4 regions of the Mesorhizobium sp. LNJC391B00 genome follow, and region 1 is predicted to be linked to each of the others. Evidence: predicted binding sites of a transcription regulator. Region 1 holds the regulator's gene; each other region holds the start of a gene.
The links. The regulator LexA, encoded in region 1, represses DNA repair genes until DNA is damaged. The targets are predictions, from matches to a motif close to TGTTCNNNNTGTGTTCNG.
Positions count from the first base shown of each region.

Region 2: the regulator LexA is predicted to act here: its motif matches at 3,519-3,536, upstream of X750_RS150965 (sel1 repeat family protein).
Region 3: the regulator LexA is predicted to act here: its motif matches at 2,939-2,956, upstream of X750_RS161820 (putative DNA modification/repair radical SAM protein).
Region 4: the regulator LexA is predicted to act here: its motif matches at 4,164-4,181, upstream of parE (DNA topoisomerase IV subunit B).

Region 1 is NZ_AYWI01000012.1:65,819-71,141, reverse strand. It holds gene kynA (tryptophan 2,3-dioxygenase) at 1-114, shown strand, start outside; gene kynU (kynureninase) at 221-1,468, opposite strand; gene X750_RS140495 (GntR family transcriptional regulator) at 1,636-2,400, shown strand; gene lexA (transcriptional repressor LexA) at 2,607-3,389, shown strand; gene X750_RS140505 (ComEC/Rec2 family competence protein) at 3,383-5,323, opposite strand, start outside.
Region 2 is NZ_AYWI01000005.1:63,292-68,614, forward strand. It holds gene X750_RS150975 (acetyl/propionyl/methylcrotonyl-CoA carboxylase subunit alpha) at 1-1,544, shown strand, start outside; gene X750_RS150970 (ABC transporter substrate-binding protein) at 1,611-2,732, opposite strand; gene X750_RS150965 (sel1 repeat family protein) at 3,119-3,385, opposite strand; gene X750_RS150960 (DUF2147 domain-containing protein) at 3,822-4,163, shown strand; gene X750_RS1000000165775 (hypothetical protein) at 4,300-4,530, opposite strand; gene X750_RS150955 (hypothetical protein) at 4,582-4,776, shown strand; gene X750_RS150950 (AMP nucleosidase) at 5,054-5,323, shown strand, end outside.
Region 3 is NZ_AYWI01000001.1:157,746-163,068, forward strand. It holds gene X750_RS161830 (aspartate aminotransferase family protein) at 35-1,417, shown strand; gene X750_RS161825 (glutamine synthetase family protein) at 1,453-2,838, shown strand; gene X750_RS161820 (putative DNA modification/repair radical SAM protein) at 2,958-4,193, shown strand; gene X750_RS161815 (UdgX family uracil-DNA binding protein) at 4,196-5,323, shown strand, end outside.
Region 4 is NZ_AYWI01000014.1:5,047-10,369, forward strand. It holds gene X750_RS139490 (FUSC family protein) at 1-1,937, opposite strand, end outside; gene parE (DNA topoisomerase IV subunit B) at 2,040-4,094, opposite strand; gene cpaB (Flp pilus assembly protein CpaB) at 4,351-5,256, shown strand.

The DNA.
Region 1 (5,323 bases):
CGCATCATCGGCTTGAAGCGCGGCACGGGCGGCACCTCAGGCGCCTCCTATCTGAAGAAGATGCTGGAGGTTGTGCTGTTTCCGGAGCTCTGGACGGTCCGCACCCGGCTCTAGAGCATTTCACCGTTTAACGTAAACGGCGAAATGCTCTAGCTCTTTGATTTGACGCAATTGCGGACGGAAAACCGCTTCACACTTTTCCTGAAATTGCTCTAGTTCCTCAGGTGACCGCGGTCTTCACCGCGAAGCGGGCGTCCTGCCAGGCGCCGGTGCGCAGAATATCCTCCAGGACTTCGACCGCCTGCCAGACATCGCCATATCCGACATAGAGCGGCGTGAAGCCGAAACGGATGGTCGACGGCGCCCGGAAATCGCCGATCACGCCGCGCTCGATCAGCGCGCGCATCACCTGATAGCCATGCGGATGGAGGAACGACACCTGGCTGCCGCGCTGGCTGCCGTCGCGAGGACTTTCCAGTTCAAGCCCGTAGGCGCCGCATCTGGCTTCGACGAGCTGGATAAACAGGTCGGTCAGCGCGATGCTTTTTCTGCGCACCGCCGCCATATCGACGTCGTTCCAGATATCGAGCGCGCCCTTGAGCGCCCGCATCGACAGCACCGGCTGCGTTCCGCACAGGAAGCGGCGAATGCCGCTGCCGACGGCAAAGCCCTGCTCGAAGGCAAAGGGCCGCGCATGGCCCCACCAGCCGCTGAGCGGCTGGTGGGCATCGTCATGGTGGCGCTCGGCCGCGTAGATGAAGGCTGGCGAGCCCGGGCCGCCATTGAGGTATTTGTAGGTGCAGCCGACGGCGAAATCGGCATTGGCACGGTCAAGTTCGACCGGCAAGGCGCCGGCCGTGTGGCAGAGATCCCAGATGATCAGCGCGCCGGCGTCATGTGCCTTGCGCGTCAGCGCCGCCATGTCGCGCAACTGGCCGGATTTGTAGTTGACGTGGTTGACCAGGATGACGGCAACGCTGTCGTCGATCAGCTCCTCGATTGCGGCCGCGTCGACGCCCTCCAGCCGCAGCCGCGTTCCCGGCCGGGTCGAGGCGACGCCTTCGGCCATGTAGAGGTCGGTCGGGAAACTGTCGCCCTCGGCAACGATGACCGACCGATCCGGCCGCATGCCGAGCGCTGCGTGCAGCAGCTTGTAGATGTTGATCGAGGTTGTGTCGCAGACCACCGTCTGCCCATCAGCCGCGCCGATCAGTCGCCCGAGCTGATCTCCGAGTTCCACCGGCATGTTGAACCAGCCGGCGGTGTTCCAGGCGCGAATGAGGTCGTGCGCCCATTCCTGCGTGGCGGCCTGCTGCAGTTCGCTGAAGACGACCGCTGACGCGGCGCCCAGGGAATTGCCGTCGAGATAAATCACGCCTTGCGGCAAGACAAAGCGTTCGCGCATGGAGCGCAGCGGATCGGCGGCATCCATTGCTTCGATTGTAGCGAGATCGGGTGTCGTGCTCATGATCCGGCGCCCCTCCATGGACAAACGCGCGCGGCGGAGCCTGCCGCCCAAACATGCCGGCGATCTTGAGTGGTCGCCCTTGAACTGTCAAACATTATATATAATTCACCCATTGAAAGGCTTTGATATATAATGATCCGCCGAGCGTTTATGTCTGATGGATCACGATGCTGGATGACGAGCAGACCTCGAAGACGGAAGCGGCCTATCGCCTGCTCAGGCGCGATATTCTTGCGACCCGGCTGGCGCCTGCCGCGCCGTTGAAGCTGAGCACGCTGCGCAACACCTACGGCATCGGCTGGACGCCGTTGCGCGAGGCGCTGTCGCGGCTGGAGGCGGAACGGCTTGTGACCGCCATCAGCAACCGCGGGTTTGCGGTCGCTCCCGTCTCTCGGGCGGAGCTCGAGGATTTGGCGCGTGCGCGGCTGGTGGTCGAACTGCCCCTGCTGGTGGAATCGATCGAGGAGGGCGACCGTGAGTGGGAAGACGCGGTCGTTGCCGCCCACTATCGTCTCTCACGGTGCGGGTCTGTTCTCGACGATCCATCGGATGATGCGGTCGACGCGTGGTACGAAAAACACGATGCCTTCCATGCGGCGCTGCTCAGTGCCGCGACATCCAGCTGGCTGCTGCGCTTCAATGCGACGATTTCCGACCAATTGCATCGCCATCACCGCTTTCTGGGTCTGGCCCCGACGCTGCGCGCCGCCGCCGGCCGCACGGATGGCCACCGGAAGGCCGTGGCGGCCCTGCGCGACGCCGTGGCGATCGAACACCATACCGCCCTGATGGAAGCGGCCCTCGATCGCGACGTCGAACGTGCGAAAACTCTGATGACCGCTCACATCGGCTACACGCTGCAGGTCTATGCCCAGAGTGAACCCGGCGCGGATGCTGCGCAGCCCCGTCCGAAAAGGAAGCGGCGATCGTAGCCGACGACGCAGGGCACTTTGTCTTCGTTTCACCCCGTTGCCGGCCAACGACTACGAGCGCCGCTCGGCGGTGCCGAACGTCACGCTGAACAAAACGTCAACACATTCATTAAACTTTAAAAGGTTGCGGAACACAACTGGAACAGATAGTGTTTGTTCTGGGTTTGTTTTTTCTGATTCTGGTTTCAGAACCCCTGGGGGCCGCGATGCTGACGCGCAAACAACATGAGCTTCTGATGTTCATCCATGAACGCCTGAAGGAGAGCGGAATCCCGCCGTCCTTCGATGAGATGAAGGAAGCGCTTGACCTCGCCTCCAAGTCCGGCATCCACCGCCTGATCACGGCGCTTGAGGAGCGCGGTTTCATTCGCCGGCTGCCGAACCGGGCGCGCGCGCTGGAAGTGCTGCGGCTGCCCGACTCGATCGCACCAGGCCTCAATGCGGCGAGGAAGTTTTCGCCGAGCGTCATTCAGGGCAGTCTTGGTCAAACCGGCCAAGGGCAAGGCGGCCAAGGACAAGGCGCGATGGGCCAAGGCGGTATCGGCCGCCAGATCAAGCCGGGCTCGCCGTCGCGTTCGATGTCGGCCGGCAATGACGACGCCGTTTCGGCGGTGTCGATCCCGGTGATGGGACGCATTGCTGCCGGTGTGCCGATCGACGCCATCCAGCATCAGACCCATTCGATCTCGGTGCCGCCCGACATGATCATGGGCGGTGAACACTACGCGCTCGAGGTCAAGGGCGATTCGATGATCGAGGCCGGCATTTTCGATGGCGACACGGTCATCATCCGCAATGCCGACACAGCCAGCCCCGGCGAGATCGTGGTGGCGTTGGTCGACGATGAGGAAGCGACCCTGAAACGCTTCCGCCGCAAGGGCGCCTCGATCGCCCTGGAAGCCGCCAACCCGGCCTACGAGACCCGCATTTTTGGACCGGACAGGGTGAAGGTGCAGGGCAAGCTTGTCGGATTGATCCGGCGCTACTGAGCCGGCTTGGGTTTGTACTTTTCACGCTGGTTGTAAGGCGGCAGGCCGCGCGCTTCGCGGGAGAAGCGGCGTTGCTCGTGCCAGGGGCGATACGGCTTGTCGACGGCGAAGCGGATGGTTGGCGCTGCAGCTGCCGATTGCGGATCGAAGAAGACGGCGGCGCTGCCGTCGCGGGCCAGCTGTTTCTTCGTCACGACCAGCACCAGCGGGTCGCGGCACGGATTGTAGGCGGTGGCGTCATCGATGACGATCAGGCTCGCGAAGGCACAGGCCGGCCGCGCCGTCTTGCGGTCTTTGGCAAGGGCTACAATGGCTCCGGAAGGGTGTCGGGCGATACAGAGATCGCCCATGCAATAGAAGGGCGACCCGGGCGGCAGATCGAGCGGATCGAGATCGAACCGCGTATCTGTTGCCTCGAAAATCTCGGGCGGGATAATGGTTTCGGCCCGCAGCGCCCGTTTCCAATTGTCCGTGGTGAATTCGTTGGAGCGTTCGCGGTTGAGGGCGAGTTCGCCGCCACCTATCGGCATGGCCACCAGATGTGCGTCCTCGGATATGAGCACGTCGGGCGTAAGCACCTGCGGCACCGTCAACAGGCCGGCCAGCGCGAAAGGCACGGCCGCCAGCCTGAGCCAGGTGGTGGCCATGGTGGCGATGACGAGGGCGACCGCCACCAACAGCACCGAGCGGATGGAGATCAGCCCGACGGCGTCGACCGGCGAGCGCTCGGAAATCCAGGCCGATATAGCGATCATCGCCATCAGACCCTTGCCCATCACATAGAGGAACGGCCCGTCGGCGCCGAACGGCATCGCCAGTGCGCTGAGCACGGCAAAGGGCATGACGATCAACGAAACAATCGGCATCACGGCCAGATTGGCGATCAGGCTGAGCGGCGACACACGCTGAAAATGCCAGATGGCGAACAGCAAGGTTGCACTGCCGGCGATGATCGAGGTCATGGCGAGGCCGCCCATGGCCAGCGCGAATTTTCGCGACAGGAAGCCGACGAAGGAGCGCTTTGCCAGCGGCGTTCTCACCTTGTCGGCGCGGTAATCGGCCCAGCCGGCATAGGCGCCGACAAGGGCGGCGGTGGCGGCAAACGACATCTGGAAGCTGGGACCGACCACCTCGTGCGGCGACACCAGGATGACGGCGATGGCGGAGATCGCCAGATTGCGCATGGTGAGTGCGGCGCGATCAAACAGCACGGCGACAAGCATGACCGCCAGCATGATGAAGCTGCGCTCGGCGGCAACCACGACGCCTGAAATAACGAGATAGGCGGCGATGGAGACGAGTGCTGCCACTGCTGCATATTTCTTGACTGGGCGGCGCGAAGAGAAATCGGGAAACAGCGCAAAGGCGCCACGCAGCAACGCCATGATGGTGCCGGCAACCAGCGCCATGTGCAGGCCGGAGATGGAGATGATGTGGTAGATGCCGGTGCGCCGCATCGCTTCGTTGACCTCGTCCGGGATGCCGGCGCGCACGCCGACAATCAACGCCGCGGCAATCTCGCCTTCGGCGCCGCCGATCTTGCCCCTGATATGGTCGGCAATGTTTTCGCGCGCGTTCTCGATTGCCGAGGAGAGCCGCGCGGCCAGCGGCGGCGGTCCCTGCGTAGCAATGGCTTTCGGATTGCCGAGAAAGAAGCCGCTGCCGCCGATACCGGTGAAATAGCTGTCGAAGGAGAAATCGTAGCTCTCCGGCCGCACCGGACCGGTCGGCGGCAACAGCCTGGCATAGCCGGTGATCAGGGAGCCGGCGGTCATATCGGCGGGAACGGTCCGCGCCGAGAGCCTGACCCGCTTCGGGGCGTAGCGCAACTCGGGGTAAGCGGTCGAAACCACGTCAAGCGTCAGCCTGATGCGCCCGCTCTCCATCTGTTCGAGACTGACGACGCGGCCGGTCAGCCGTGTCTGGATCTCGGA
Region 2 (5,323 bases), on a different contig from region 1:
AGATCGTGCTGCTGGCGTCCAAGGCGCGTGAGATCGGCTATCCCGTTCTGATCAAGGCGCGCGCCGGCGGTGGCGGCAAGGGCATGCGCCGGGTCGAACATCCCGACGATTTCTCCGAGGCGCTGTCGGGCGCACGGCGCGAGGCCAAGGCCGCGTTCGGCGACGACCGCGTGCTGGTCGAAAAATATGTCGACAAGCCGCGCCACATCGAGGTCCAGGTATTCGGCGACAATTTTGGCAATGCCGTGCATCTCTACGAGCGCGACTGCTCGGCGCAGCGCCGCCACCAAAAGGTGATCGAGGAAGCGCCGGCGCCCGGCATGACGCTGGCGCTGCGCGAGGCGATGACGGAAGCGGCGGTCAAGGCCGCCAAGGCGATCAGCTATTCCGGCGCCGGCACCATCGAATTCATCGTCGATGCCTCGCAAGGGCTGAAGGCCGACCGCTTCTGGTTCATGGAAATGAACACCCGCCTGCAGGTCGAGCATCCCGTCACCGAAATGGTCACCGGCACCGACCTGGTCGAGTGGCAGTTGCGGGTAGCCGCCGGCGAAAAGCTGCCGAAGACGCAGAGCGAAATCACGCTTTCCGGCCACGCCTTCGAGGCGCGCATCTATGCCGAGGACGCGGCGAAAGGGTTTCTGCCGGCGACCGGCACGCTGCATCACCTGGCGTTTCCCGACAACGCGCCCGAAGGCGCCAGCATGCGCATCGAGACCGGCGTGCGGGCCGGCGATGCGATCTCGCCCTTCTACGATCCGATGATTGCCAAGCTGGTCGTCCACGCCAAGGACAGGCAGGCGGCGCTCGATGCGCTCGGCACTGCGTTGTCGCAGACCGAGATTGCCGGCTCGACCGTCAACACCGCCTTTCTCGCGGCACTTGCCGCGGACGCCGATTTTTCGGCCGGTGATGTCGATACCGGCCTGATCGGCAGGCATCAGGAAGCGCTGACCGCGGTCGCCCCGCCGAGCTGCGGGATCGTTGCCGCGGCAGCCCTTGCAGCGGCCGGGGCCGGTGCCTTGCCGCCGTCGAACGATCCGTGGTCGTCGCTTGCCGGCTATGCGCATTTCCACAGCGTTGCGCGCCGCACGCGCCTGCGCCATGGCGAGGACGATATACTGGCGCGTGTTTCAGTGCGGCCGGACGGGCGCTTCGAGGTGGCGCTGGACGCGCCCTATGACAGCGTCAATTCGCATGATCTTCGCGCCGCCCTTCGCCTTGCCCGCTGGCCAGGCCACGTCACCGTGTTCGAAGGCGCGGTCGGCTACAGTTTCCTCGTCCCGGATCCGCTGGCGCGCACCGACGAGGCGGCCGCCGCTTCAGGCAGCCTGCGCGCGCCGATGCCGGGCCTGGTCAAGCTGGTGCGCGCGGCAAAGGGCGAAAGGGTGATCAAGGGCCAGCCGCTACTGATCCTGGAAGCGATGAAGATGGAGCACACGATCGCGGCCAGCCATGACGGCGTGATCGCCGAGATCGCCACCGAGGGCGCGCAGGTCACCGACGGAACGGTGCTGGTGCGCTTCGTTGAAGAGGCTGCATAGCCGGCTGGAGGCTTGAATGAAAAATGGCCGGGACAAGCCCGGCCATTGCCATGAGTACGCGGCCGCTTACTGCGCGATCGGTGCGTATTTGCCGTCGTGCCACTGGTTGATGTCGTAGCTGGCGTTCTTCAGATCGCCCTTCTCGTCGAAGGTCACGTCGCCGACCACGGTGCTGAACGGCGTGCCGTTCTTCAGCGCTTCGGCTACCTTGACCGGATCGTCCGTTCCGGCGCGCTTGACGCCCTCTGCAAACGCCTGAACGACGGCGTAGGAGAACAGCGTAAAGCCTTCCGGCACGAAGCCGCCCGCCTTGATCTTGGCGATGGCCTCCTTGGCTTCCGGCTTGGCCTGCGGGTCCGACGGGAAGACGAACAGGGTGCCTTCACCGGCGGGGCCGGCGACCTGCCAGAATTCTGGCGAGGCGATCGAATCCGGCATGATCAGCTGGAACTTGACGCTCTGCTCGGCCGACTGACGCAGGATAAGCCCGGCTTCCGGGTGATAGCCGCCGAAATAGACAACGTCGGCCTTGAGGTCCTTCAGCTTGGTGACGAGAGCCGAATAATCCTTCTCGCCGGCATTGATGCCTTCATAGTCGATCTCCTTTAGGCCACCGGCATTCATCGTCGCCTTCACGGCATCGGCAACGCCCTGACCGTAGGCGCTCTTGTCATGCAGGATAACGACATTCTTGCCGGCATATTTCTTGGCGATCCACGGGCCAATGAAGGCGCCCTGCGCGTCGTCACGCGTATAGAGACGCATGATCGTCGGCCAGCCGGCCTTGGCGGCGGCATCGGTCAGCTCGGGATTTGAAGAGGCCGGGCTCATCATCAGCGCGCCGGCCTCGGCGTAGACGGCGGAAGCCGGGATGCTCGAACCTGAACAGGCATGGCCGTCAATAAACTTGACGCTGTTGGCAACGATCCGGTTGGCCACCGAAACCGCCTGCTTGGGATCGCACTGGTCGTCCTCGATGTCGAGCTTGATCATCGAGCCGTTGACACCGCCGGCGGCGTTGATCGCGTCGGCGGCTGCCGTTGCGCCCTGCTTGAACTGGTCGCCGATCGTGGCGAGTTGTCCGGTCATCGGGCCGACCACCGAAATGGTGATGTCATCGGCAAAGGCAACCGGAGCGCTCATCATCAGGCCAAATACGGCCGCGCTCAAAATACCCGTTTTTTTCATGGTGATAGAACTCCTCCCACACTCGCGCAGCCGCTCTGGCCGCGCTTCTTTCCGAAGGCGGGACAATTTCATCCTTCATTGGGCCTGTCTAGGCGCATCGGCGCCGCTCGATTGGGCCTCATCAACGCAAAAAGCCACGCCAGCCTGTTCCGGCCGGTCGTGGCTTTTTGCTCGTAGCAGTCCCCATGCGCCCCCGCGCCACGAAAACCTGCCCGCCGTCCCCATTGTGCACGACTGGACCGTGCCGGCCTGCCGCGTTCTTGTTCTTTCATGGTCGGCCGTCTTGTCGCGGCCTTGTCGTTTCACCGGTTCCGACCGTCTTTGCGGTCTTGATCCCGGGGCTTCCCTGTTTTCGATAATCTGCCTGCGATAATCTGCTCGCGATCTCAGTGCATCGTCATCCATTCGCGGGCTTCGCGCAGCGCCTTGGCGATCTCGACCTTGGACATTGCGGCCGACAATTCCGAGCGCAGTTCCGCGGCGCGGACCGAGCCCTTGATGGCGGCGATGTTGAACCATTTGTGGGCGGCAACGACATCGATCTCGCAATCGCGGCCGGTCGCATACATCATGCCCAGTTCGAAAAGAATGTCGGCCTGGGCAGTTGCCCCCATGGCGCCGAAGCCGGCTTCAAGCATTTCAAAACGTGCCATTTTAGTCCCCTGTCTGGCTCCCGAGAGCGGGCCTCTTCTGTCCCCCGGTGTTCCCTGGGGAGCCGCTCTTTCGATGCTTCCGAGAATGAGGCCGAGCCTTGAATCCGTCGTTAAATGGCGTGCTTAATTTGGAGAAAACAAAGCTAAAACAAGAGGTAAACGCGGAAATTCGTTAAGGATACAAAGTCAGCAATCCCGCCGTTTCTCGACCGATTTGACGAAAATTTGCAAGGCGCCGATCAACACTCTGCTAACCACGCGAACCAAAGCCAACGCCTCGATCGTTTATTTCCACGGGCTGCACTCTCCCGACCCCGCATGAAAATTGCGAAACCTTCCGTCGCGGCACGCTTTTGTTTTGCCGGGAGCTGGATTAGCTTACGTTTGCGTAAGGGGCAGAGAGGCGGCTGCCCCATCTAAACCAGGGAGGACAGATATGTTTCGCAAAGTGAGCTTGGCCCTGGCGGCCGCCGTGATGATGGCTGGTGCGGCTTGGGCCGATCCGATCGAAGGCAATTGGAAGACACAAGCCGGCGACACAGCAGTTATCGGCGGCAGCGGTTCATTCTCCATCACCCTGAAGACCGGCAAATATGCCGGGAAGACCATCGGTTCGCTCAAGGCGGCCGGGGCCAACAAATATGCCGGCAACATCACCGATCCGGCAAACGACAAGACCTATTCGGGCAAGGCAACACTGTCGGGCACCTCGCTCAAGATGAGCGGCTGCGTGCTCGGCGGGCTGATCTGCAAGAGCCAGACCTGGCACAAGCTCTGATCTTGCTGCTTTGAGTTGACCAACGGGGCCTTCACAGGCCCCGTTTTCTTTTGCAGGACGGTCCGCGCCATAGCGACGACCGTGCCGTTTGCGGCGGCGCAAACCCGAACCGATGCGCTCCCTAAAACATCGTCAATCACTTTGAACCGTAGATGAACGCCGGCATCAGCGCCGGTTCAGTCGCATCAGGGCATTTTGATGGCGTGTTCAAGGAGACACCACGCAAATGCTCGCTCGCCGCTTCACCATCGTCTGCCTGTTGATGAGCCTGTTCGGGATGCTCTTCGCCATCCTCGTGGCCGAATCCGGCCGTCCGGCCCGTTCCTGGAATGCAGCCAGTTCCTGCCAATTCGATTGCATGAACCATTTTCGCCCCTGAGACGACAAAGACATAGATCCAAACAGAAAAGCAAAAGCCATGAACCGCATCGCCATCAACGCCCTCCAGACCCTTCGGCTCCTGCCGCGGGCGGCGCTCGTCCTGGTCGTGCTGTCGGCGCCGGTCCTGGCCATGCCAATGATGCGGGCCAATGCCGACACGACGATCGACGCGCCGGCGCCGAAGAAGCATGGCGTCGGCTTTGTCTTGCTGGTCAGTCTGCAGCGCGGGTAAGGTGTGCCGGTATTAAGGTGATGCTGGCCTGCAAGTGGCGGCCTTGGTGCTCACATGCTTCGAGTACGCTCCGCTCCGGTTCTCGAAGCCAACCAGTTTGGTCGCTTCGCGCCCGTCCTCGACTCCGGCTCAGCCTTACCTGAATCTCAGCACACCTTGGGCGTGGACGAATAAATCGACCACTTGGCGGCCACCCTCCCCTCCCAAGTGCGGCCTCAAGTCTCTATATTGAGCCATGGAAAAGCGAATCTACCCACAAGCTATCGAATCGGTCGTCATGCCGGAGCCTTTCGGCAAGCAGAGCTTCGACGACGCCAAAAAGGCCGTGGCCGCCTTGCAGGTGCTCTACGACCGCAACACCAAGTTTCTGCGCGACTCCTTTGCCACGCTTGCCGCCGGCGGCGACGAAAGCAAGCGCTACCGCGCCTTCTACCCGGAGATCGGCGTCACCACCAATTCGTTCACCCAGATCGACTCGCGCCAGGCCTACGGCCACATGCCGACCCCCGGGCATTTCTCGACCACCATCACCCAGCCGGTGCTGTTC
Region 3 (5,323 bases), on a different contig from region 1:
CCAATTGGGTAGTGTGCCGGCCGAGAGGGATTTCATGTACAGCACGAACAGTTCAAAGGCGTCCATTGGCGGTATCAGCCGTGACCGCATCGCTGCATTGCGGACAAGCGAGGCGAACACCTTCCGCAAGGCGCGGCCGAAATCGCATGCCAAGGTCGGTAACGGCCTGCCAGGCTTCTTCGGCGGTGTGCCGATGCACTGGATGAACGACTGGCCGACGCCATTCCCGATCCTGGTCGAAAGCGCCAAGGGCGCCGCCATCACGGATATCGACGGCAACAGGCTGGACGATTTCTGCCTCGGCGACACCGGTTCGATGTTCGGCCATTCGCCGCCGCCGGTGGCGCGCGCCATCCGCCGCCAGGCCGGGCGCGGCCTGACCTATATGCTGCCTTCGGAGGATGCGCTGGCCATCGGGCCGCTGCTCACACAGCGTTTCGGTCTGCCGTTCTGGCAGATCGCCACCAGCGCCACCGACGCCAACCGCTTCGCGCTGCGTGTTGCCCGCGCTATCACCGGTCGGGAAAAGATCCTGGTCTTCAACGGCTGCTATCACGGCTCGGTCGACGAGACGATGGTCCGGCTGGTCGACGGCAAAGCTGTCAACCGGCCGGGCCTGGCGGGCGAATTCCGCGACCTGACCAGGACGGCGAAGGTCATCGAATTCAACGATGTTGCTGCACTGGAAGCGGCGCTCGCCGACCGCGATGTCGCCTGCGTCATCGCCGAGCCGGTGCTGACAAATTCCTGCATGGTGCTGCCCGATCCGGGTTTTCACGACGCCTTGCGCAAACTGACGCGCGCGGCCGGAACGCTGCTGCTGATCGACGAGACCCACACCATCTCGACCGGCCCAGGGGGCTACACCAGAAAATTCGGGCTGCAGCCCGACCTTTTCGTGCTGGGCAAGCCGATCGCCGGTGGCGTGCCGGCAAGCGTGTGGGGCATGAGCGACGAGGTCGCCTCGCGCTATGCCGACTACAACCGAACCAAGGAGCCGGGCTATTCCGGCATGGGCACGACGCTGTCGGCGAACCCGCTGCAGTTCGCAGCCATGCGCGCAACGCTCGAAGAGGTGATGACGCAGGAGAATTATGCCCGGATGGATCGCCTCGCCCTGCGGCTCGATGCCGGGCTGACCGGCGTCATCGATCGCTACAATCTGCCCTGGCATGTCGCCCGCGTCGGCGCCCGCGTCGAGTTCATCTGCGCCCCCGGCCCGCTCAGGAACGGCGCCGAAGCCGAGACTGCCCATGCGCCGGAGCTTGAGGCGGCTATCCATGTCGCGCTGGTCAACCAGGGCGTGCTGATCGCGCCTTTCCACAACATGATGCTGATCTCACCGGCCACCACCGGCGCCCAGGTCAACCGGCTGATCACCGCCTTCGCCACGGTTGCGGCAAGGCTGACGGCATGAGACAAGCTGCCAAGCCAAACTCGAGTACACTAATCATGACTTCACCTTCGGGCTCGACGCCCGCCGAGGCGCAAGCCTTTCTCGACGCCCATCCCGAAATCGAAGCCTTCGATATCGTCTTGACCGACGCCAACGGGGTCGGCCGCGGCAAGATCGTGCGCCGGCATGAGCTGAAAAGCATCTTCGAGGGCGGCCGCCACATGCCGATCTCGATCCTCGGCCTCGATATCACCGGCGAGGATGTTCACGAAACCGGGCTGATCTGGACGACCGGCGATGGCGACCTCAGGGCCTGGCCGATCCCCGGCACCCTGGTGCCGCTTTACGGCACGAACCCGCCGCGCGGCCAGTTGCTGATGGCGATGTACCATCTCGAGGGACAGCCTATGTCGTCGGACCCACGGCTGGCGCTGGCCAGGCAGGTCGACATCTTGGCGGCCAAGGGCCTCTATCCCGCCGGCGCCTTCGAACTCGAATTTTTCCTGCTTGCCAATGAGCGTGACGCCGACGGCAAGGTAAAGCCGGCGGACGCCGTGCTCGACGGCCGCCGCTCGGCCAAGACGGAAGTCTATTCCGTCGACCATCTGCACGGCATGGAGCCGCTGTTTTCCGACATCTATGCCGCGGCTAAGGCGCAAGGCATTCCGGCCGAAACGGTGATTTCCGAATACGCGCCCGGCCAGTACGAGCTGACGCTGAACTATCGCAAGGATGTCATGCGGGCGGCCGACGACCTCGTCATGTTGAAGCGGCTGGTGCGGGCGCAGGCGCGCCGCCATGGTGTCACCGCCTGCTTCATGGCCAAGCCGATCGAAAAATACGCCGGCTCCGGCATGCATTTCCATGTTTCGTTGCAGGACAAGAACGGCCGCAACGTTTTTGCCGAGGCTGGCGGCGAAAGCTGGTCGCTGCCGCTGCTGCAGGGGCTCGGCGGGCTGATCCAGACCATGGCCGAATCGATGCTGGTGTTTGCGCCGCACGCCAATTCCTGGCGGCGCTTCGTCTCGCAATCCTATGCGCCGGTGGCGCCGACCTGGGGCGTCAACAACCGTTCGGTGGCGCTGCGCGTGCCGGCGGGCGACGCCAAGAACCGGCGCATCGAGCACCGGCCGTCGGGCGTCGACGCCAATCCCTACCTGATCGCGGCAACGGTGCTGGCCGGCATCATCAAGGGTCTGGATGAAGGCCTCGACCCCGGCCCCGAAACCACTGGGAATGGCTATGAAGCCGCCATCACGCGCACGACCATGCCGGTCGACTGGCGCGCTGCGATCGAGGCGGCGCGGGCATCGAGCTTCCTGAAAGAGGCGCTTGGCGAGGATCTGCATCGCACCTTCGTGGCGATCAAGCAGTCGGAGTATCTGCGCGTCGCCCGCACCGTCAGCGAGCTGGATTACCACCTCTACCTCCACGAGGTCTGAGAGACCGCCTGGAACTCGGGCAGTCGTCCTGCTAGCCCGACGATCAGGCGGCGATTACTTTTTCGCCGCCTGCATCAAATGACGTGGCGCTGCAGCCTTCAAGAACATATCATGAACGGATGAGCGCACCCACCGTCCGTGAAAAGCTGGCGATCCTGTCAGACGCCGCCAAATACGATGCTTCCTGCGCCTCGTCCGGCTCGGCGAAGAAGGATTCGCTCCAATCCGGCGGTATCGGCTCCACAGAAGGCATGGGCATCTGCCATTCCTATGCGCCGGATGGCCGCTGCATTTCGCTCCTGAAAATCCTGCTCACCAATTTCTGCATTTACGATTGCAGCTACTGCATCAACCGCTCGTCATCGAATGTGCGCCGCGCCCGCTTTAGCATCGACGAGGTGGTGAAGCTGACCATGGATTTCTACCGGCGCAACTACATCGAGGGCCTCTTCCTGTCCTCAGGAGTCATCCGCTCCCCGGACGAGACCATGGCCGAAATGGTGGAAGTGGCGCGGCGGCTGCGGCTGGACGAAAAATTCTCCGGCTATATTCATCTGAAGACCATTCCGGAAAGCTCGGCCGAACTGGTCGAGCAGGCCGGGCTCTACGCCGATCGGCTGTCTATCAACGTCGAACTGCCGACCGATGAGGGCGTCAAGAAACTGGCGCCGGAGAAGAAGCCGGAAACGATCCGGCTTTCCATGGCGAACCTGCGCCGGAAGATGGAGGAAAAAGCCGAGCCGACGCTGAGGACCAAGAAGCGCGAACGCTTTGCGCCCGGAGGTCAGTCGACGCAGATGATCGTCGGCGCCGACAAAACATCCGACGACGGCATTTTGCACACCAGCGCGCGGCTCTATGGCAGCTATCACCTGCGGCGCGTCTATTATTCCGCCTTCAGCCCGATCCCGGATTCGTCATCGTCGCTGCCGCTGCAAAAACCGCCGCTGATGCGCGAGCACCGGCTCTATCAGGCCGACTGGCTGATGCGTTTCTACGGCTTTTCGCAGCCGGAAATCCTCGCCGGCAGCAGCGACGGCATGCTCGATCTCGCCATTGACCCCAAGCTCGCCTGGGCTTTGCGCAATCGGGCGAGGTTTCCCGTCGACATCAACCGCGCCGACCGCGAAGCGCTGCTGCGGGTTCCGGGTCTGGGCACCAAGGTGGTGGCGAAGATCCTTGAAACCCGCCGCCACCGACGCATGCGGCTGGAAGATGTCGGACGGATCTGCCATTCGATCGCCAAGCTGAGGCCCTTCATCATCGCCGAAGGCTGGTCGCCGGGCGGACTCACCGACAAGACAGGCCTGCGCGACACGATCGTAAAGTCCTGCGAACAACTGTCGCTGTTTTGACCATGCAGCCGGCTCAGCTCGACCTTGCCCGATACACTGTCCGGCTAGCGAGCCAGACCGATTTCGCCGGTTGGCGCGATGCGGCACGGCGTCTGGCGCTGAATGAGGTCCGGCCTGAGGATATTAGTTGGGGTGTCGGGTCCGACGCCAATGATCCTCAAGATGCCTTGCCGGCGGTGCCAGAGGGCGCGCAGCTTACCGTCCCGCGCGAGTTCATCGCCCATGCCGAAACCGCCTTCTGCCACTCCGACCCCGGCCGGTTTGCCTTTCTCTACTGGATGCTTTGGCGCCTGCGCACCGAGCCGAAACTGCTGGCGATCGCATCCGATCCCGACACCAGGCGGCTCGAAGCCATGGAAAAGGCGGTGCGGCGCGACAGCCATAAGATGCATGCCTTCGTACGCTTCCGGAAGATCGGCGACGGCGAGAACGAGCGCTACGTCGCCTGGTTCGAGCCGGAGCATTTCATTGTCGAGCGCAACGCGGATTTCTTCGTCCGGCGGTTCACCGGCATGCGCTGGACCATCCTGACGCCCTATGCCTCCGCCGACTGGAACGGCGAAAGGCTGGCGATCGGGCCGGGTGCGGCCAAGGGCGATGCACCCGATCAGGACGACACCGAGGCGTTGTGGCTGACCTATTTCGAAAACATCTTCAACCCGGCGCGGCTCAAGGTGAAGGCGATGCAGAAGGAGATGCCGAAGAAATATTGGCGGAACCTTCCCGAGGCCTCGCTCATTCCAGATCTGATCGCAGGAGCGGACGAGGCCGCCAGGGATATGATTGCCAGACTGCCGACAATGCCGGCGCCGCACCACGCCAAGCTGCAGGCAAGACATTGGCCGAAGCCCGAGCCGGCCGAGGCGCCGGATGAAGACGATGCCAAGACGATTTCCGATTTGCGCGAGGCTGCAAAGGGTTGTCGTCGCTGCCCGCTCTGGCGCGACGCGACACAGACCGTGTTCGGCGAGGGGCCGGATGACGCCAAAGTGGTCTTCGTCGGCGAACAACCTGGCGATCAGGAAGATCTCGCCGGCAAACCTTTTATCGGGCCAGCGGGCAAAGTGTTCGATGCAATTCTCGATGACGCAGGCGTCGACCGGCAAAAAGTCTACGTCACCAACGCCGTC
Region 4 (5,323 bases), on a different contig from region 1:
ACAGTGATGGTCGCCGTCTGGGGCTCGCCTGGTGCGCGAAAGAGCAGTTCACGCGCGAGGCCGCGCAGGAAATTGGCGATCGAGAGCGCGGTGTCGGTAGGAGTGGACGGCCTCTGCTGCGCGGCGCGCAGGCGCAGGATTTCGAGGCCGACGGTAACGGCGGCGACCCCGCCGCCCAGGATCGCATCGCCTTTCCTGCCGGCATTCTGCAAGAGCGGCATCAGCTGGTTGATGCGGTCATAGGCCAGGCTCTCGAAGGCCGAACGCCGCGGTACCCGCTCGTGCAGACACAGCCGCGCCAGATCCTCGCGCATGGCGCGCACGATGCGGTTGGCCGCGCGCCATGGATCGACCGGCAGCACCACGATGAAGACGCCGATGGCCAGCAGGATGCCGACCAGCACCGACGCCGAGCCGGCGAAGAACGGGCCTGGGGCATAGGTCATCGCCTGATGCGGGCTGAGGAAGGCGAGGAAATTGATTGCAAACGCCGTCGCCACGCCGACGGTGCGCGGATTGGCCATGCCCAGCGCCGTCGGTACCAGGATCGGCACGACAAACAGCGTGAACCAGCCGAAGCCGGGCAAAGCAGGCAGCGCGACCTGGCCGACAAGGAAGGCAAAGGGCAAAGCCAGCAGCGTTCCCTTGAAGAAGCCCCAGGACACCCGCACCGGGTCAGGCCGCGCGGCGAAAAGACTGGAGACGACGGCAACGAGGATGACGGTGCCGGCCGCGTCGGACCATTTCGTCGTCAGCCAGAAGGCGGCGACCGCCAACGTGGCAAGGCCGGCGCGTATGGCATTGCGCGAAGCCCCGGGATAATCGCGGTGCACCACCAGCGCAGGCAGCTGCCTGTTGCTCCGGCTGGGGCCCGTCACCGGTGCGCGCAGGGCGTCGAGGCCGCGCAGCACCTGCTTGAAGGCTTCGGCGAAATCGGCGGCGATGGTGAGGCGGGTTATGGTGCCGACCCTGTCGTCGCCCTGATCGGTCGAGGCGTCGGGCATTTGCCGGGCCTTGCCGGCAATCGCGTCGAGCCGCGTCACCCAGGGCGACGTGTCGTCCAGCGCCTCGGGCGTCGCTGCCAGCTCGCTGACCATCGACTGCAGTTCGGAGCGTACCGGAATGAGCGCTGCGTTTTTCGGCGCGGCATGCGAATGCAGCGCGCGCGCCGCCGACAGCGCCGAGAGAAGCTGACCGATGGTTAGCCGGACCGGATGGGCGCGGGTGGCGAAGCTCGGTGCTTCGAGCCGGGCATAGGCGCGCATCTCGGCCAGCATCTGGGCGTCGGTGATCAGCTTGCGGTGCAGGCCGGCCAGCGTCGCCGGGTCGCCACCGGAAAAAGCGCCGCCTGCATAGGTTGCAAGGTCGAGGATGCTGCGCTTCAGCCTGGAGATGATGGCGTCAGCGGCCAGCTTGGGCAGGATCAGCCGGCTGGTCAGGCCGGCGCAGACGATGCCGAGCACGATCTCGGCGCAGCGCGCGACAGCGAGATCGACGACCACGTGCGGCTGGCCGAAAGCCGGCAGCCCAATGATCATCGCGGTATAGCCGGCAAGTGCGGCGCCATAGGCTTCCGGATTGCGCAGCAGCGACGAAACCAGCGTGCACAGCCCAATCCAGACGGATAGCGCCGTGACCAGCAGCCAGGGATTGGTGCCGAAAACCGAGGTGATGCCGATCGCCGCAAGTCCACCGGCCAGCGTGCCGAGCAGCCGGTAAAAACCTTTCGCCAGCACCATGCCGGCGACCGGCTGGGCGACGATGAAGACCGTCATCATCGCCCATTGCGGGTGGTCGAGTTTTAGCGCGTAAGCAGCGAGAAGCGCGATCAGACCGGCCGAAACCGTGCGCAGGGCGAAAATCCAATCCGAGCGCGTCGGCTGCGTCAGGCCCGCCAAACTGGTTTCGAAGTAGCTCTTCAGCCGCGCCCGGATCACAAGCTGGTCTCCGTATCGGAAGCGCAGGCTAGAGCAGTTCCAGGAAAAGTGTGAAACGGTTTTCCGCCCGGAACTGCGTCAAAACGAAGAGTTGGCCGGCGCTCAGATATCCAGCACTTCCGTCGCGGCGAATTCGGCGCGTTCCTGGATGAAGCGGAAGCGGGCTTCCGGCTTGGTGCCCATCAGCGCGTCGACAGCATCCTTGGTCGCCGCCACGGCGTCGATGACATCGACCCTGAGCAGCGTGCGCTTCCTCGGGTCCATGGTGGTTTCCTTGAGCTGCGCGGCCATCATCTCGCCCAGGCCCTTGAAGCGGCCGATCTCGACCTTGGCGCGGCCGGTGAATTCGGTGCGCAACAGCTCGTCCTTGTGCGCATCGTCCCTGGCATAGGCAACCTTGCCGCCTTGCCGGATCGAATAGAGCGGCGGCACCGCCAGATAGAGATGGCCGCCATTCACCAGGTTCGGCATTTCCTGGTAGAAGAAGGTGATCAGCAGCGAGGCTATGTGAGCGCCGTCGACGTCGGCGTCGGTCATGATGATCACGCGGTCGTAGCGCAAATCCTCGTCGCGGTATTTCGAGCGCGTGCCGCAGCCGAGCGCCTGAATCAGGTCCGAAATCTGCTGGTTGGCGGCGAGCTTGTCGTTGCCGGCGCTGGCGACGTTGAGGATTTTTCCGCGCAGCGGCAGCACCGCCTGGCTGGCGCGGTCGCGCGCCTGCTTGGCCGAGCCGCCGGCCGAGTCGCCTTCGACGATGAACAGTTCGGCGCCCGCGGCGGCGTTCTGCGTGCAGTCGGCGAGCTTGCCGGGAAGGCGCAGCTTGCGCACCGCGCTCTTGCGCGACACCTCCTTTTCCTGGCGCCGGCGCACCCGCTCGTCGGCGCGCGCAATCACCCATTCCAGCAGCTTGGAGGCTTCCTGCGGATTGTCGGCCAGCCAGTGGTCGAAGGGATCGCGGATGGCGGTCTCGACAATGCGAATGGCTTCGATCGTTGCCAGCCTGTCCTTGGTCTGGCCGACGAATTCCGGCTCGCGAATAAACACCGACAGCATGCCTGCCGCCGAGATCATCACGTCTTCGGAGGTGACGATCGAGGCGCGCTTGTTGCCGACCAGGTCGGCATAGGCCCGAAGCCCGCGCGTCAGCACATTGCGAAAGCCGGCCTCATGCGTGCCGCCTTCGCCGGTCGGGATTGTGTTGCAGTAGGAGTTGACGAAGCCGTCACCGCCGAACCAGGTCACCGCCCATTCCAGCGAACCGTGGCCGCCCTGCTTCTCGCTCTTGCCGGCGAAGATTTCGCGGGTCACCTGGAAATCATCGCCGAGCGATGCCTTGAGATAGTCCTTCAAGCCGCCGGGGAAATGGAACTCCGCCTTGGCCGGCGTCTGGTCCTTTTCCTTGATCAGCGATGGGTCGCAGCTCCAGCGGATCTCGACGCCGCCGAACAGATAGGCTTTCGAGCGGGTCATGCGATAGAGCCGCGCCGGCTCGAAGGCGGCGCCCTTGCCGAAAATCTGCTCGTCGGGATGGAAGCGGATTTTGGTGCCGCGCCGGTTGTGCACTTCGCCGAGCTGCTCCAGCCCGCTCACCGGAACGCCGCGCGAGAACCTTTGGCGGTAAAGCTGGCGACCGCGCGCGACCTCGACTTCGAGATGGTCCGACAGCGCATTGACGACCGAGACGCCGACACCGTGCAGACCGCCGGAGGTCTCATAGACCTTGCTATCGAACTTGCCGCCCGAATGCAGCGTCGTCATGATGACTTCGAGCGCCGGTTTCTTGAATTTCGGATGCGGATCGACCGGAATGCCGCGGCCATTGTCGGTGACGGTCAGAAATCCGTCGGCCGACAGCTCGACATCGATGAAGGTGGCATGGCCGGCGACCGCCTCGTCCATCGAATTATCGATGACCTCGGCAAACAGATGGTGCATCGCCTTGTCGTCGGTGCCGCCAATATACATGCCGGGACGGCGCCGCACCGGCTCCAGCCCCTCCAGCACCTCGATGTCGGCGGCGCTATAGCCCTCGCTGCCGTCCTTGGTCGCGGCAGGACGCTTCGTGGCCTGCACCAGCGGGTCGGCCGGGCGCGAAGGTGTCCGAGCCGGTTGGGGCTGCTTTTCCAGATTGCCGAAAAGATCGTTGTTGTCGTCCATGCCTACCATAGAATCCGTGCCGCGAATCACCCGTCGATACTGCCACGCTTTTCGGCGCCAAGCGACGGAAGTTCCTGTTACGTTCGGGGATTAAACCCTTCTTATCCTAAAACCTTTCGATAACCAAGCCGGCGGAAATAGGTCCGTGCGGAGCGGCCGCGATTCCTGAATCTTTAACAAAGCGGCCTAGCGTCGCTCCAACAAAACAAAAGACCACGAATGTCAGGGGTTGGTTGTGAGGGGCAAGGCCATAACGATGATTGGCATCGCTGCCGTCTTCGGCGCGATTTCAATCTTTGCCGCGGATTTCTGGGTGAAAAGCCAGGCCAAGGCCGATGCCGAAGAGAAAACGGCGTCGATCCCGGCGCCCGCCGTCCCCAAGGTCGTCTTCAAGACCATAGTGGTGGCCAACGCGCCGCTGCGTTACGGCATGGAGCTTGACCGGGCGCAGCTCAGCGAAATCCCATGGTCCGAGGATTCGGTGCCGCAGGGCGCGTTCACCACAGTCAATGCATTGCTCGCCGAAGGCAGCCGCGTGGTATTGTCGCCGATCGAGGTCAACGAGCCGGTGCTGATCAGCAAATTGTCGGGGCCGAACGGCCGCGCGACGCTATCAAACATGATGACGCCCGGCATGCGGGCGGTGACAATCCGCACCGACGAGATCGCCGGTGTCGGCGGCTTCGTCATGCCGGGCGACCGGGTCGACGTGGTGCTGACACGCGATGCGGGCGAAATCCAGGAAGTGGCCAAGAACGCGCAGGGCGCTGCCGGATCGACCGTTACCTCCGAGATCGTCGTCTCCGACGCCAAGGTGCTGACCGTGGGGCAGGGCGCCGACGAGCGCCAGACCACACCGCAGATCGCCAATTCCGTCACCATCGAGGTGACGACCGAAGGCGCGCAGAAAGTGGCGCTTGCCCGCACCGTCGGCACCTTGTCGCTGTCGCTCCGCTCGGCCGCAGACGGAGGGGCCGCCAAGGACGGCGTCACCACCATCTCGTCCTTCGGCGGATCGGTCGCCTCCGGCGTCCAGGCCGCTGCCGGCGCGCTGTTCACTGCCGCGACCAAGGAGCCTGAGAAGCCGAAATTCAAGACGATCATCGTGACGCGCGGCACGCAGGTCGAAGAATACCAGGTTCCTGCGCGGGACCAGCAATAACTGCCGGTGGGGACCGGGCGAGGGACGGGACAGATGTCGGGACTTCATGCATTTCGAACTACGAAAG